4 regions of the Propionispora hippei DSM 15287 genome follow, and region 2 is predicted to be linked to each of the others. Evidence: riboswitches for the same ligand, from Rfam matches in the RefSeq annotation. Region 2 holds a riboswitch; each other region holds the start of a gene.
What was found. A riboswitch is a leader RNA that binds a small molecule or an ion and turns the genes downstream of it on or off. The one in region 2 is predicted to bind cobalamin.
Positions count from the first base shown of each region.

Region 1: linked by a shared signal. The riboswitch ahead of cbiD (cobalt-precorrin-5B (C(1))-methyltransferase CbiD) and the one ahead of cobI (precorrin-2 C(20)-methyltransferase) in region 2 are both predicted to bind cobalamin.
Region 3: linked by a shared signal. The riboswitch ahead of F3H20_RS17020 (PepSY-associated TM helix domain-containing protein) and the one ahead of cobI (precorrin-2 C(20)-methyltransferase) in region 2 are both predicted to bind cobalamin.
Region 4: linked by a shared signal. The riboswitch ahead of F3H20_RS05410 (TonB-dependent receptor) and the one ahead of cobI (precorrin-2 C(20)-methyltransferase) in region 2 are both predicted to bind cobalamin.

Region 1 is NZ_FQZD01000004.1:61,731-64,760, forward strand. It holds gene F3H20_RS00290 (thiamine pyrophosphate-dependent enzyme) at 1-108, shown strand, start outside; gene F3H20_RS00295 (2-oxoacid:acceptor oxidoreductase family protein) at 108-638, shown strand; cobalamin riboswitch at 1,095-1,269, shown strand; gene cbiD (cobalt-precorrin-5B (C(1))-methyltransferase CbiD) at 1,352-2,452, shown strand; gene cbiE (precorrin-6y C5,15-methyltransferase (decarboxylating) subunit CbiE) at 2,437-3,030, shown strand, end outside.
Region 2 is NZ_FQZD01000030.1:38,753-41,782, reverse strand. It holds gene F3H20_RS14685 (ABC transporter substrate-binding protein) at 1-691, opposite strand, end outside; gene cobI (precorrin-2 C(20)-methyltransferase) at 722-1,420, opposite strand; cobalamin riboswitch at 1,525-1,706, opposite strand; gene cobO (cob(I)yrinic acid a,c-diamide adenosyltransferase) at 1,847-2,377, opposite strand; gene F3H20_RS14670 (energy transducer TonB) at 2,459-3,030, opposite strand, start outside.
Region 3 is NZ_FQZD01000042.1:27,686-30,715, forward strand. It holds gene F3H20_RS17005 (PTS system mannose/fructose/sorbose family transporter subunit IID) at 1-217, shown strand, start outside; gene rplM (50S ribosomal protein L13) at 529-969, shown strand; gene rpsI (30S ribosomal protein S9) at 993-1,385, shown strand; cobalamin riboswitch at 1,547-1,720, shown strand; gene F3H20_RS17020 (PepSY-associated TM helix domain-containing protein) at 1,841-3,030, shown strand, end outside.
Region 4 is NZ_FQZD01000007.1:194,667-197,696, forward strand. It holds gene F3H20_RS05405 (TonB-dependent receptor) at 1-738, opposite strand, end outside; gene F3H20_RS05410 (TonB-dependent receptor) at 784-1,845, opposite strand; cobalamin riboswitch at 1,997-2,179, opposite strand; gene F3H20_RS05415 (ABC transporter ATP-binding protein) at 2,555-3,030, shown strand, end outside.

The DNA of each region.
Region 1 (3,030 bases), on a different contig from region 2:
ATGACCGGCAAGTTTGTTATCGGTGAGCTCTACCATTCGCCCACGGCGGAATATACGGCGGAATATGCCAGACTGGTGGCGCGGCTGCAGGAAGGGGGCAAGGCGTAATGCTGGAAATCAGTTTAAGTGGTACCGGCGGACAAGGGTTGATTCTGGCCGGCATCATTTTGGCGGAGGCCGCCATTCTTGACGGAAAACAGGCCATACAGACCCAGTCGTACGGACCGGAAGCCCGTGGCGGAGCAAGTAAGGCCGAAGTCATTATCAGTGAAGACGAGATTGACTATCCCAAGGTATTGGCGCCGGATATTCTGTTGGTGATGAGCCAGGAAGCCTGCAACAAGTATGCCGATATACTAAAGAAAAACGGCAAACTGCTGGCGGATTCCACATTGGTAAAGGAAATCTCCGGCCGTGAGGCCGAAGTGATTGACTTGCCGATTACCAGGACAGCCCGCGAGGAACTGGGCAATGCCATGTTTGCCAATATCATTGCACTTGGGGCGCTGGTGGCCGCGACCGGTGCGGTTAGTGAAGCGTCTTTAATCAAGGCAGTACTGGCCCGGGTGCCGCGCGGTACGGAAGAAAAAAATCAAAAAGCCTTAGCTTTGGGTAACCAGTTATATGCCCAGCGGTAGCTATTCGGAAGGAAACGTTCAGGCAAGGTTGAACGTTTCCTTTTCACATCCGGTCTGTCTGTATAATCTGGCTCTGTTAGGGAACCATTGATGTAATGAGCCTGCCGGACTGGCGGAAAAAGGTTTGTCAGGCTGTGTACGTACTCAGGAATAATAAACAGTGTCTTAACGGACCGGCCAAGCAGGAAAACAAGGCGCCGGGGTGGAATAAGATAAAATAAGACAAAATTTGCAAGGGAACCGCTGATTAATTCACGCTGCGCGTCCTGACGGATCTTTTTCCGCCTGGCTGCGTCAGCAAAATCTTGAAATAGGGGCCGCTTATTCCTGCGGTTTTACTTCCTTGCCCGGCGAAAAAATCTCTCGCTAGGCTGACAGGATCACTCAAATCAGCGGTTACCTAGAATGAGTGATTCCCCGGTGTTGCAGGATGGTTTCAGGCGATATTGCCGTAGCTGAATAAGGAAGGAAATAGGTGCTTGTCATGCTTAAAAGGGAATGCCGGTGAAATTCCGGAGCGGTCCCGCCACTGTGATGGGGAGCAGATTCGCGGTAGCCACTGGGATAACCGGGAAGGTGCGGATGTGCGTTGATCCGAAGTCAGGAGACCTGCCTATTTTAACACACACCGTTATGACCTACGGAAGATGGGCAGGTGGGTAAAATCTACATTGTGTTGTTTTTTACCCTCTTGTCACAGGGGGTTTTTTAGTTTGTTCAAACAAATGCGAACAGGGATTACCACAGGCACCTGTGCGGCAGCAGCAGCCAAGGCCGCTGTTTTGGCCTGGTGCGGCCAGCAGGTGGAGCAGGTTGTTGTATTGTCACCTCAGCAAAAGTCCATTGCTGTTGCCATTGCCGACAGCAGCAGAACCGAACGGGTTGGTAAGGCGGCAGTCGTGAAGGATGCCGGCGACGACCCCGATATTACTAATGGCGTTACGATTGAGGCAGCGGTAGAGATGGCGGAAGGCGCGGATATTGTTTTACGGGCGGGGAGCGGCGTGGGAACGGTTACGCTGCCCGGCTTGTCCGTGCCTGTCGGTGAACCGGCCATTAATCCGGGACCCCGTCAGATGATTCTGTCGGCTGTCCGGGACGCTCTGCCCCCGGGTTGGGGTGCGGTTGTCACCGTATCCATTCCCGGCGGCGAAGCGTTGGCGGCCCGTACGTTAAATCCTGTACTGGGTATAGAGGGCGGTTTGTCGATTATTGGTACAACCGGGATTGTAGAGCCTATGTCGGAAGAAGCATTTAAAAACTCGCTGGCGCCTCAGATCAGCGTGGTGAAAGCGCTCGGCCACGATGCGGTGGTGTTTGCGCCGGGTAAGATCGGTCAGGATATTGCGATAAAAAAATGCGGTTTGCCGGCCGAGCAGATTGTGCAAACCAGCAATTTTATCGGCTTTATGTTGGAACAGGCCGTTCGGTACGGGATGAAGCAGGTCTTGCTGTTTGGCCATCTGGGGAAGATTTGCAAAGTGGCGGCCGGAATTTTTCATACTCATAACCGTATGGCCGACGGCCGCATGGAAACGCTGGCGGCTTATGCCGCATCGCTGGGGGCGTCACAACAGACGGTTCAGGCCATTTTGCGGTGCGCCACTACCGAAGCCGCGTTGCCGCTTATTGAAAACGCCGGTTTGCGGCAGGTGCATGCAGTGCTGGCGGAACGGGCCAGTCAACGGGCCATGCGGTATGTATTTCAGGACCTGGAAGTGGGAACGGTCATTGTCACGCTGCAGGGGTCCATATTGGGCATGGATGCAGGTGCCGTCAGGATAGGGGAGAAGTTAGGGTGGAACATAAAATAATTGTGGCAGGCATCGGGCCCGGCTCGGCGGACTATCTGCTGCCGGTTGCCAAGCGAACCATTGAGCAGGCCCGCGTTCTGGTGGGCGGTAAACGGGCGCTGGAAACGCTGGCGCCGGCAGGCGTAAAAAGCAAAGTCATTGACGGCGATATTGCCGGTGTGTTGTCTTATATAGAAGAGGAACTGGCCTCGCACGATGTGGTTGTCATGGTATCCGGCGATCCGGGATTTTACAGCTTATTGCCGGCGATCCGCCGCCGGTTTCCCCCAGCATGCATCGAAGTGATTCCCGGCATCAGTTCCCTGCAGTTGGCATTTGCCCGTACAAGCGACTATTGGCAGGATGCCACACTGATCAGCCTGCATGGGCGCAAAGCCGATGCAGCGGCGTTGGCTTACCGGTGTGATAAAAAACTGGGGATTTTAACAGACAGTGAGAATAATTCCCGTACGATTGCCAGGTATTTACTGGCAGCCGGCTGGCCGGCAGCTACGCCGGCAGTTGTTTGTCTGGCGCTGTCCTATGAAAATGAACAGGTTGTTACGGCTACCCTGGAGGAATTGAGCAGCCGGGAAGGA
Region 2 (3,030 bases):
CTCCCGCCATCGTTCCGGCTGCAATATTGGTCAATTTAAGTTCCTTAGCCACATTACCGGCAATACTATTTTCCAGTTCCACCGTAACCGATTTGGCAGTAGTATGTAAAATAGCCACTTTGACCGGCTGTTTAGGCAGGCTGCCCAGCAGCTTCTGTACCCGCCCGTCCATTTGGGCGGCAACTTCTTCGCCCTTTTGCGGCGTTCCGGCAATAGCCCCGAATAATTTCAGCTTGTCCAGAATGTCCTGGTAGGTTTTCAACCTTACCATAATATATGGAATATGGTTGCTTTCCAACAGAGGAATGAGTTTTTCATGAATGCCCTGATAGGCAATGACCAGATCGGGCTGCAACGCCGCAACCTGTTCCATGTTGATGTTATAGACATAACCTATTTCGGTTACCTGCTGGGCAGCGGCCGGGATGTCCCCATTCTTGGAACTGGGCCGCCCCACAGCCTTGCCGCCTACGGCATACAATACATCAAGAAAAGAAGGTGACAGCACCACAATTTTTTCCGGTTTATGCTCCAGCACTACGTCCCGGCCACTATCGTCCTTGATGGTCAGAAAAGCTTTACCGCCGGAACTGTCCTGACTAGCCGCCGGCGCTTTGCCACAGCCGGCCAGCAGGACTGCCAACAGGATAAATACCGTAAACATCCGCCAAACAGGCATTTTCGTTTTCAATGTAAACACCTCACTTATTGTTGGGTCCGCTTACCCCCGGCGCGACAGGATGGTGGACAGATAGTTTATCTTTCTGCCTTTCAGACTGTCCAGATCACAAATAACCTCTTCCTCCGGCAAACCACAGCGGCTGATCATCACTGCCTGGCCGGATAAATTATGTTGGTGCAGTTTATCAACTATGTCGTTTACATTCTTATATACTTTCATAAGCACCACATTATCCGTTACGGACAAAGCCTTGTCCACCTTATCCGGCGAAGCCGTTGCCGGAATAATGCTTAAGATATCATTGCCTTCCACCAGCGGATAGCCAAGTTTACTACCGATAGCGCAAAAGGCCGGCACGCCGGGTATAGTCTCAATCGGATAGCCACAATTCTCCAGTAAGCGGAACACATAAATATAAGTACTATAAAACATCGGATCACCCAAGGTAAGAAAAATCACCTTTTTCCCGGCTTTCAACAAATCGACAATCACATTTTTGTTGTACTCCCACGCTTCAGACAGGGTATCACTGTCCGATACCATCGGAAATACCAGTTTTACAATTTGCACATTTTCTTTTACATATGGGGCAGCGATGGAAAGGGCCACACTGTCCTCTTTTTTTTCCGTCTTCGGCGCAATAATAACATCTGCCTCCCGGATGACGGAAACTGCCTTTAAGGTTAGTAATTCAGGATCTCCCGGGCCCACGCCAATACCATAAAATATACCTGCCATGCCTATCTCCTGCTTTCTTTGTTAAAAAATAAAAACCGGCCTAAATCAGCCGGGAACACGCACATCTCGTGTATAATCCCCTTCCCCATCGCTCGTAGGTAAAAACGGTGACTGTCAAACAGGCAGTTCTCCTGGCTCTGGTTCATCACGCCCTCAACCTTCCCAGAACCATAGTTCCAGTGGCATATTTTGAGGTTGCTCCCCATTACAGTGGCGGGACCGCGCCGGAATAAAACCGGACTTCCCTATTAAGCCCTAGTGCTCTGCCAACTTTGGAACTGAAAAATAATGGCGGGACGAAATTTTGGCCGTCAGCAATTTCTGCTTTCAAGGTTGGTAGAGCACTACGGGCACCTGTTTCATCGGTATGTAGTTGCAAACAGCTTTATAGTACCACATTTCTTGGGAATAGGTCAATCGAACCGGCTAAAACTCCACCCCTTTTTGCGCCTTGATACCCGCCTTATAAGGATGCTTTACTTCTTTCATTTCGGTAACCAAATCGGCCGTCTCAATAATTTTCGGCCGGGCATTGCGGCCGGTCAATACTACGTGTACCAGGTCCGGTTTATGAGAAATCAGTTGCAGAGCCGCTTCTTCGCTGATCAGGTCCATACCGATAGCATAGTTAATCTCGTCCAAAACCACCATATCCCATCGACCGGAAGCCAATTCCTCGCCTGCCGCCTGCATCGCTTCAGCCGCCGCCTGTTTATGTTCTTCCATCATGCTTTCCGACGAACCTCGGACAAAGCCCTCGCCCATCTGCCGGATCACCAGATTAGGGCCCAGCTTTTCCGCTGCCTTTAATTCGCCATACTCCCAGCCGCCTTTTATAAATTGCAGGATGAGCACCCGCATTCCCTGTCCCCAGGCCCGCAATGCCATCCCTAAGGCAGCAGTCGTCTTGCCCTTGCCATTCCCTGTATGCACAATAACTAAACCCTTGTTGTTCATATTCATACTGTTACCTCAATCTGTTTTTGACACTTACTTTTTCATTATAGCACAGAATATAATTTAAATTGGCGTGTAACTCTATTTGCGCAAATTAAATACGACATCGCGCGTTGGATAACTCACAAAAGCCTGCCCGGTGCTGCGATACTTTGCCGGAGTAAAGCGCCATTTTTTCACCCCGGCCACTGCCGCCGCATCCAAATCGGTGTAGCCGCTGGAAACCGCCACTTCTACCGTTCCCGGCAAACCGTCGGTTAAAATTTGAATCCGCACCCTCACTGTGCCTTGCCGTCCTTCCTCGCGAGCCGTCATTGGGTAGGACGGCTCGGGTGAAGAAACGATGCTGGGTGGAATAATCCCTCCCGGCACGGCAGAACCGGAGCCCTGACCGGCCCCGTTGCTGCTGCCTGCACCGCTGCCTGACTGGCTGCCCTGGCCGGACTCCGTGCCAGTTCCAATGCCGCCGCCAGTTCCACCGCCACTGCTATTACCGGCGGAATACCCCTGGCTGCCACTTACTCCGCTCATCAGATGAACTTTTCTCGTCACTTTTTGCGGTAATGGGTTAGATAAATTGGCTTGGTAAGCTTCATTATCACGGCTTTCATCCGGCGAAAACTCATCGTTGTTATCGGTCATTTGATCCAGCG
Region 3 (3,030 bases), on a different contig from region 2:
CTATGTTAAGGTGACCTGCGGTCTGACTGTCGTCACTTCAGGGGCGGAGTTCTCGTTGCAGAAAAGCCTGTTCGACGCGATCTTGCCCCATATTCTGCCGCTGGCCGCTACGATGGGTGTATATGGTTTGCTGCAAAAGAAATGGACCTCGGTCCGAATCATTCTGCTGATGGTTGTAATCGGCGTTGTCGGTGGTTTCTTTAATATATTTGTATAAATAAGCACTTGTGGGGCATCCTGAGGGGAGTTTCATCTTTGAGCGGCTTTCGATGGCGAAAGCCGCTCAAAGACTTGTTGCACTGGGAAGCCTTAACAGGTTTTCCTGTCGGAATCGTATTAAGTTTCCAATTTATAAAAAAGATAGAGCATTCCTGATAAAAAATGCAAATTATCCCTCGATAATCCTTGACTTTACCAGTCAGATTGATTAAAATGTTTTTATGAGATTTATGCCATGTATTCCATTAGCCCCGGAATTCAGGTTCAGAATCTAACCAACCCGTAACTTTTGCAACAAGGAGGGATACTATGAAAACAACATTTATGGCAAACGCAGCCAACGTAGAACGTAAATGGTATGTTGTAGATGCTGAAGGCAAGACTGTAGGTAGATTAGCCGCTGAAGTAGCCAAAATTCTTCGCGGAAAACATAAACCGACTTTTACTCCGCATGTTGATACAGGAGATCATGTCATCATAGTAAACGCAGCTAAGGTAGCGTTTACTGGTAAAAAATTGATCCAAAAAACATATTTCCGTCATTCCGGTTATCCAGGAGGTACTACCTTCACTACTGCCGGAAAAATGCTGGCTGAGAAGCCGGAAAGAGTTCTGGAAATCGCTATTAAAGGCATGCTGCCGAAAAATAGCCTGGGACGTCAAATGTACCGCAAATTGAACGTGTACAAAGGTGCTGATCATCCGCATGCCGCTCAGCAACCGGAAGTACTGGAACTTGATATTAGATAATACCGGAAAGGAGGAACATGAGTATGGCATTAGTTAGCTACTACGGCACAGGCCGCAGAAAAACTTCGGTTGCCAGAGTTCGTCTGGTTCCGGGAGAAGGCAATGTAATTATCAACGGCCGTCCGCTTGTTGAATATTTTGGTTTAAAAACTCTTGAACTGATTGTAAAACAGCCATTAAATCTTACCGAAACGATTGGTAAGTATGATGTATTGGCTAAGGTAGAGGGTGGCGGTCCTTCCGGACAGGCAGGCGCCATTCGCCACGGCATTTCCCGTGCTTTACTTAGAGTGGATCTCGAGTACCGCCCGTCTTTGAAACAGGCCGGCTTCCTGACTCGTGACCCCCGTGAAAAAGAACGCCGCAAATACGGTCTTAAGAAAGCCCGTAAAGCATCGCAGTTCTCGAAACGTTAATTTATTCAAAGCAGGACCCGCATCAACTCTGGTTGGTGCGGGTCTTTTTCTATTTACCGAATAAGTTAAGCTATTATTTTTCAACAATTTGACTGCATAAAGAATACTTAATAAAGTACCAATTGACATTTCCCCAAAAGTGCAGTATAGTAAGCGAGAAAAATAACAGATTTGGAACAGGTGCAATTGCGCTTAATAGAGAAGCCGGTACAAGCCGGCACGGTCCCGCCACTGTAAGGGGAGTCGCTCACAAGATGCCACTGGATATATTTCTGGGAAGGTGTGAGCCGATGAGGAACCTGAGTCAGGAGAACTGCCTGTTCAACAATCGCCGCTATGACCTGCGAGAGATGGGGAGGGGGATTTGGTTTGCTTGCGGTTTTTGCATGAGCCTTTTTCTTTGCATATGTGTGCGGAAAAGGCTCTTTTTTATTTTCAATTCAGGAGGAAAAACTATGCGTTATTGGTATAAAATTCACCGCTGGATTGGTTTCATTTGCCTGCTGTTCTTTCTATTGCTTTGCCTTACGGGGCTGCCGTTATTATTTAAGACGGAAATCCATGACTTTAATCTTTTGGATAAAGAAAATATGCATCCCGCCTCAGATTACAGGCAAATTTGGAGGGAAGTAGACGCTGGGGAAAGATTAGTGAAGGAAGGCTATTCCGGCAAGTCGATACGAAGTATTTCGGTCCAGCCCGATGAGGGAAGAATACTATTTCGGGTTCAGGACAAGGACAGCAACAAGCCGGTCGCTGCCCGGTTAAGCATGGGTGGCGAGCAGCTTGCCTATTATCCGTCAGACCATACCCTGCAGCCCTGGCACCAGGAGAAAATAAAATACCCCTGGCTGGCCGAATTCATGCATGAGATGCATCGTCTGCATATGTATCTTGGCATGGGCAAGGGCGGGATGGTGTTTTTAGGTTTCATGTGCTTTTTGAGCCTGGTCTCGGTTGTGTCCGGCTGCGTGCTTTACGGGCCGTTTATGAAACGAAGCCCCTTTGCCCTGATTGGCAACCGCAGTTGGCGGGAGCGGTGGTTTAGCTGGCACAAGTTTTTGGGCATTGTAACGGCTGTTTGGGCAATTATTTTATGTTTTAGCGGCGTTGTTATTGTTGTTTTTTCACTCAGCTACGGTTTGTATATTCAGGATTCAAAGACGGCGGCCCAGGACTATTGGCAGTCAGCTCCGGCGGCGGGAAAACATCTTTCCCTGGCTGAAGCCAAATCTTTTGTAATGGAAACCTTTCCTGACGATGTGATCCTTTCGCTTGATTTACCGGATAGAAGGCAGTCGCCGCCGGCTTATGTTTTCTACATTACACCGGCGACAGAGAATCCGCTGGATTTTTTGGGGCAGCTTGTTTTTATCCCGGACAAAAAAGGTATGGAGCCGCAATATTTCACAAAACCTTTACCGGATTATTTGTTTTTTGCCGGCTATATGTTGAAACTGCACATCCACAATCACGAACTGCTTATTTTAAAGATTCTATGGGCCCTTCTGGATATAGCGCTCATTTTTGTTATTCTATCCGGTCTGCTGGGGTGGCTCAGGAAAGGTGAAAAAATAGAACGCTCTTCTGTTGCCACGCCATCGCTCAACCGGCCGACGGCAGCAACCTGGAAATGGCCGGGTAT
Region 4 (3,030 bases), on a different contig from region 2:
TTCAAATTCGATACCTTTGGCAGTTCCGCTGTCTAAGTTATAGTAAGCCTTTACCGAATTTTTGATTGCTGAAACTATTTTATCTTCCGTTTTCACATGGAACAGGGTGACACCCAGTGAGGTTTTCTGATCCATTTGCTGCTTCATGCCGATTTCAAAGGTGTTTGAGGTCTCCGGCTTTAGATCGGGATTGGCTTGTATGGAACTCATGTCAGTGCCAGCCCGGCGGTATAACTTATAGATTGTCGGGGGATTGAAGGAATGACCGTAACTGGCGTAGTACTTGGTGCGGTCGTTCTGGGCATATTCGAAGGCTAGTTTCGGACTTAGCTCGGTGAATTCGGCAGAGGGATAATCCTGTTTGCTGCCACTGACTAAGCAGTAGCCGCCTTCTTTATTGTACTGATCCAGGCGCAAGCCGGTATACATGGTCCAGCGGTCGGAAGCGGCATATTCATCCTGAGTGAAAACGGCCCAGGAGTTGGTGGAACCTTCGCTTTGGGTGGTTAAAGCTCCCACGGTGCTCCAGTCGCGCCAGTGACTCAGCGCGTAAGAACTGTAAGTCATTTTTTCTTTTATCCAGCTAAAGCCGGAGACGATGGTATGGCGGTTGAAATCCCAGGTTTTTTGGGCATCCAGATTATAGTTTTTACTGGGATACATCGCTAAGGTGCCGCTGCCTGTCCAGTTGATTGAGTTGGCGGAGGAACCGGCTTGACTGTAGCCCTCTTTCGTCACATCGGACAGACCCAGCCCGACAGTGATCTTATTCTCTGTGTCTTCTTATTTCAGTCTGTGAAGGTCCTGCTCTCTTTCGCCAACATAGCCCAGATAAGCGGAAGGGGATAAGGTCACATAGGTATTGTCCTGAGTCCGGATAGTACCGTAGAAGAGAGGATTGCCGCTGCCGTCATAAGCGTAGGTGAAAGGGTTGTGATAGGCATATTGGTAGTTGTTATGCATGTATGAGTAGGACAGGGTTTTAGTGGTATCCAGCAGGTAATTCAGGTCAAGAAAGTAATTTTCGCTTAGCTTGCTTTTTTCGCCGCGACCGCCAAGTAGATAGGTCCCGTTGCCAAGTTTGGGGAGTGTTACATTTAGGGTGGGAGTACCTATAGTCTTACCAGGTGTAACGTAGTAACCGGAATAGCCGTCTGTAGAACGCTTTTCATAACCGGTATTGAAGGAAAGCTTATCGTTGGTGCTGCCGCCAATTCTAATTCCCCGCTGCCAGGTATTGTTGCTGCCTGTTGACAGGGTCAGATCGGTCTTTACTTCACCGCTGGCCGGAGCCGGCTTTTTGGTAATGATGTTGATGACGCCGGCAACTGCATGTCCGCCGTAGAGCGAGGAACCGGCGCCCCGGACAATCTCGATTCTTTCCACGTCGCTGATGGGGAAGGAATCCCAGGCTACACTGCCGTCAAAAGAGGTATTTATCTGTTGGCCGTTGTACAAGACAAGAATATTGCCGCTGCCAAAGCCACGTATTGACAGGGCATCCTTCACTTCTGCCGTAGGTTTCACATACAGGCCGACTTCATTTTGCAAGGCTTCCCGTAAACTGAAAATATTGCGTTTCTTTAAATCCTCAGCGGTAATAACCGTCACGTTGGCCGGTACATCTTTAAGTCTTTTGGCGACTCTGGTTGCTGTAACGATAAAGTCGTCGAAGGTATATTCGGGAATTTGGTCTGACTCTGTTGCTTTTCCTTCCGCCTCCCGGTTGCTTTCTGTTGCCACCGTCTCTGGCGAAGCTGTTTCCGGCGGAGCTGCTTGTACCGATGTGGCTATTGCCATACAGGCCAGCAGCATAATCCCTGATTTTTTTGTAGTAGAATACATGGTGTCTTTTTCGCTCCTCTGTCAATTTTGAAATAAAAGCAACCATACCTCTGACCGGAAGCAAATAAAAAAGAGCTTTTCCCATGCAAAGAAAAAGCTCATTGTTCATATTCACAATAAGTAAATCCCCTTCCCATCGCTCGCAGGTCAAACGGTGATTGCTAAACAGGCAGTTCTCCTGGCTCCAGTTCATAGCTCCTTCGCGCCTTCCCAAGGCTGTAGCCCCAGTGACATAATTGCGAATTTGCTCCCTGATACAGTGGCGGGACCGCGCTGACCTTACATCAGACTTCCCTATTAAGTCCTTTCGGACACCTGTTTCAAACCATATGAAATTTTTTCAATCTTTACTATGGGTTATCGTATCAGTTGGTTTTCCTGTTGTCAATGTATTTTCGACAAAATTTGCTATGATCTTAGGCCGGTTTGGATAAAACGAAATGCAGGACCCGTGGCATTTGCCACATCAGGATAGTGTTCAGAAGAGTTGACAGATGGAATAATGGCAAGAAACCGTTCGCCGGAAGACAGGCGGTTCTTATTTGTTTTGAGGGGAAATTCTGTCTCTTTTTGCGCTTGCCTAGAGGAATATGGTAAGATGGAGACAAGGGGTGTTTTTCAACTACACGGAATGTTCCCTGAAAGCGCTTTTTACGGGACCTGCTGCCGGTCTCGAGCGCTGCTTAGTTTGTGTACAATGGAGGTAACTATGTCGATTTGGTCCAGTTTTATTCAGTATTATAAGCCATACCGGCGAATTTTCTTTATCGATCTGGCATGTGCGTCCGGGGTGGCATTGGTTGATATTGCCTTTCCCCAGATTCTGTATTATCTGACTCATTACGTGTTTGTCCGCAGCGCGGCGGAAATTTTGCCGATTCTGGGCTGGATCGCTGCCGGTATGTTTTTTCTGTATGGTATCCGGTATGCATGTCAGTATTATATTACCACCTGGGGCCATATTATGGGCGCCCACATGGAAAGCGACATGCGGCAGGATTTATTCGACCACTACCAGCGGCTGTCCTTTTCCTACTATGACCGTAACAATACCGGGGAGATGATGTCCAAGCTGGTATCCGACCTGTTTGATATTTCCGAGCTGGCTCATCATGGACCGGAGAACCTGTTTATCTGCAGTCTGAAAATCATCGGTTCTTTTGCCCTGCTGCTTTTTCTAAACGT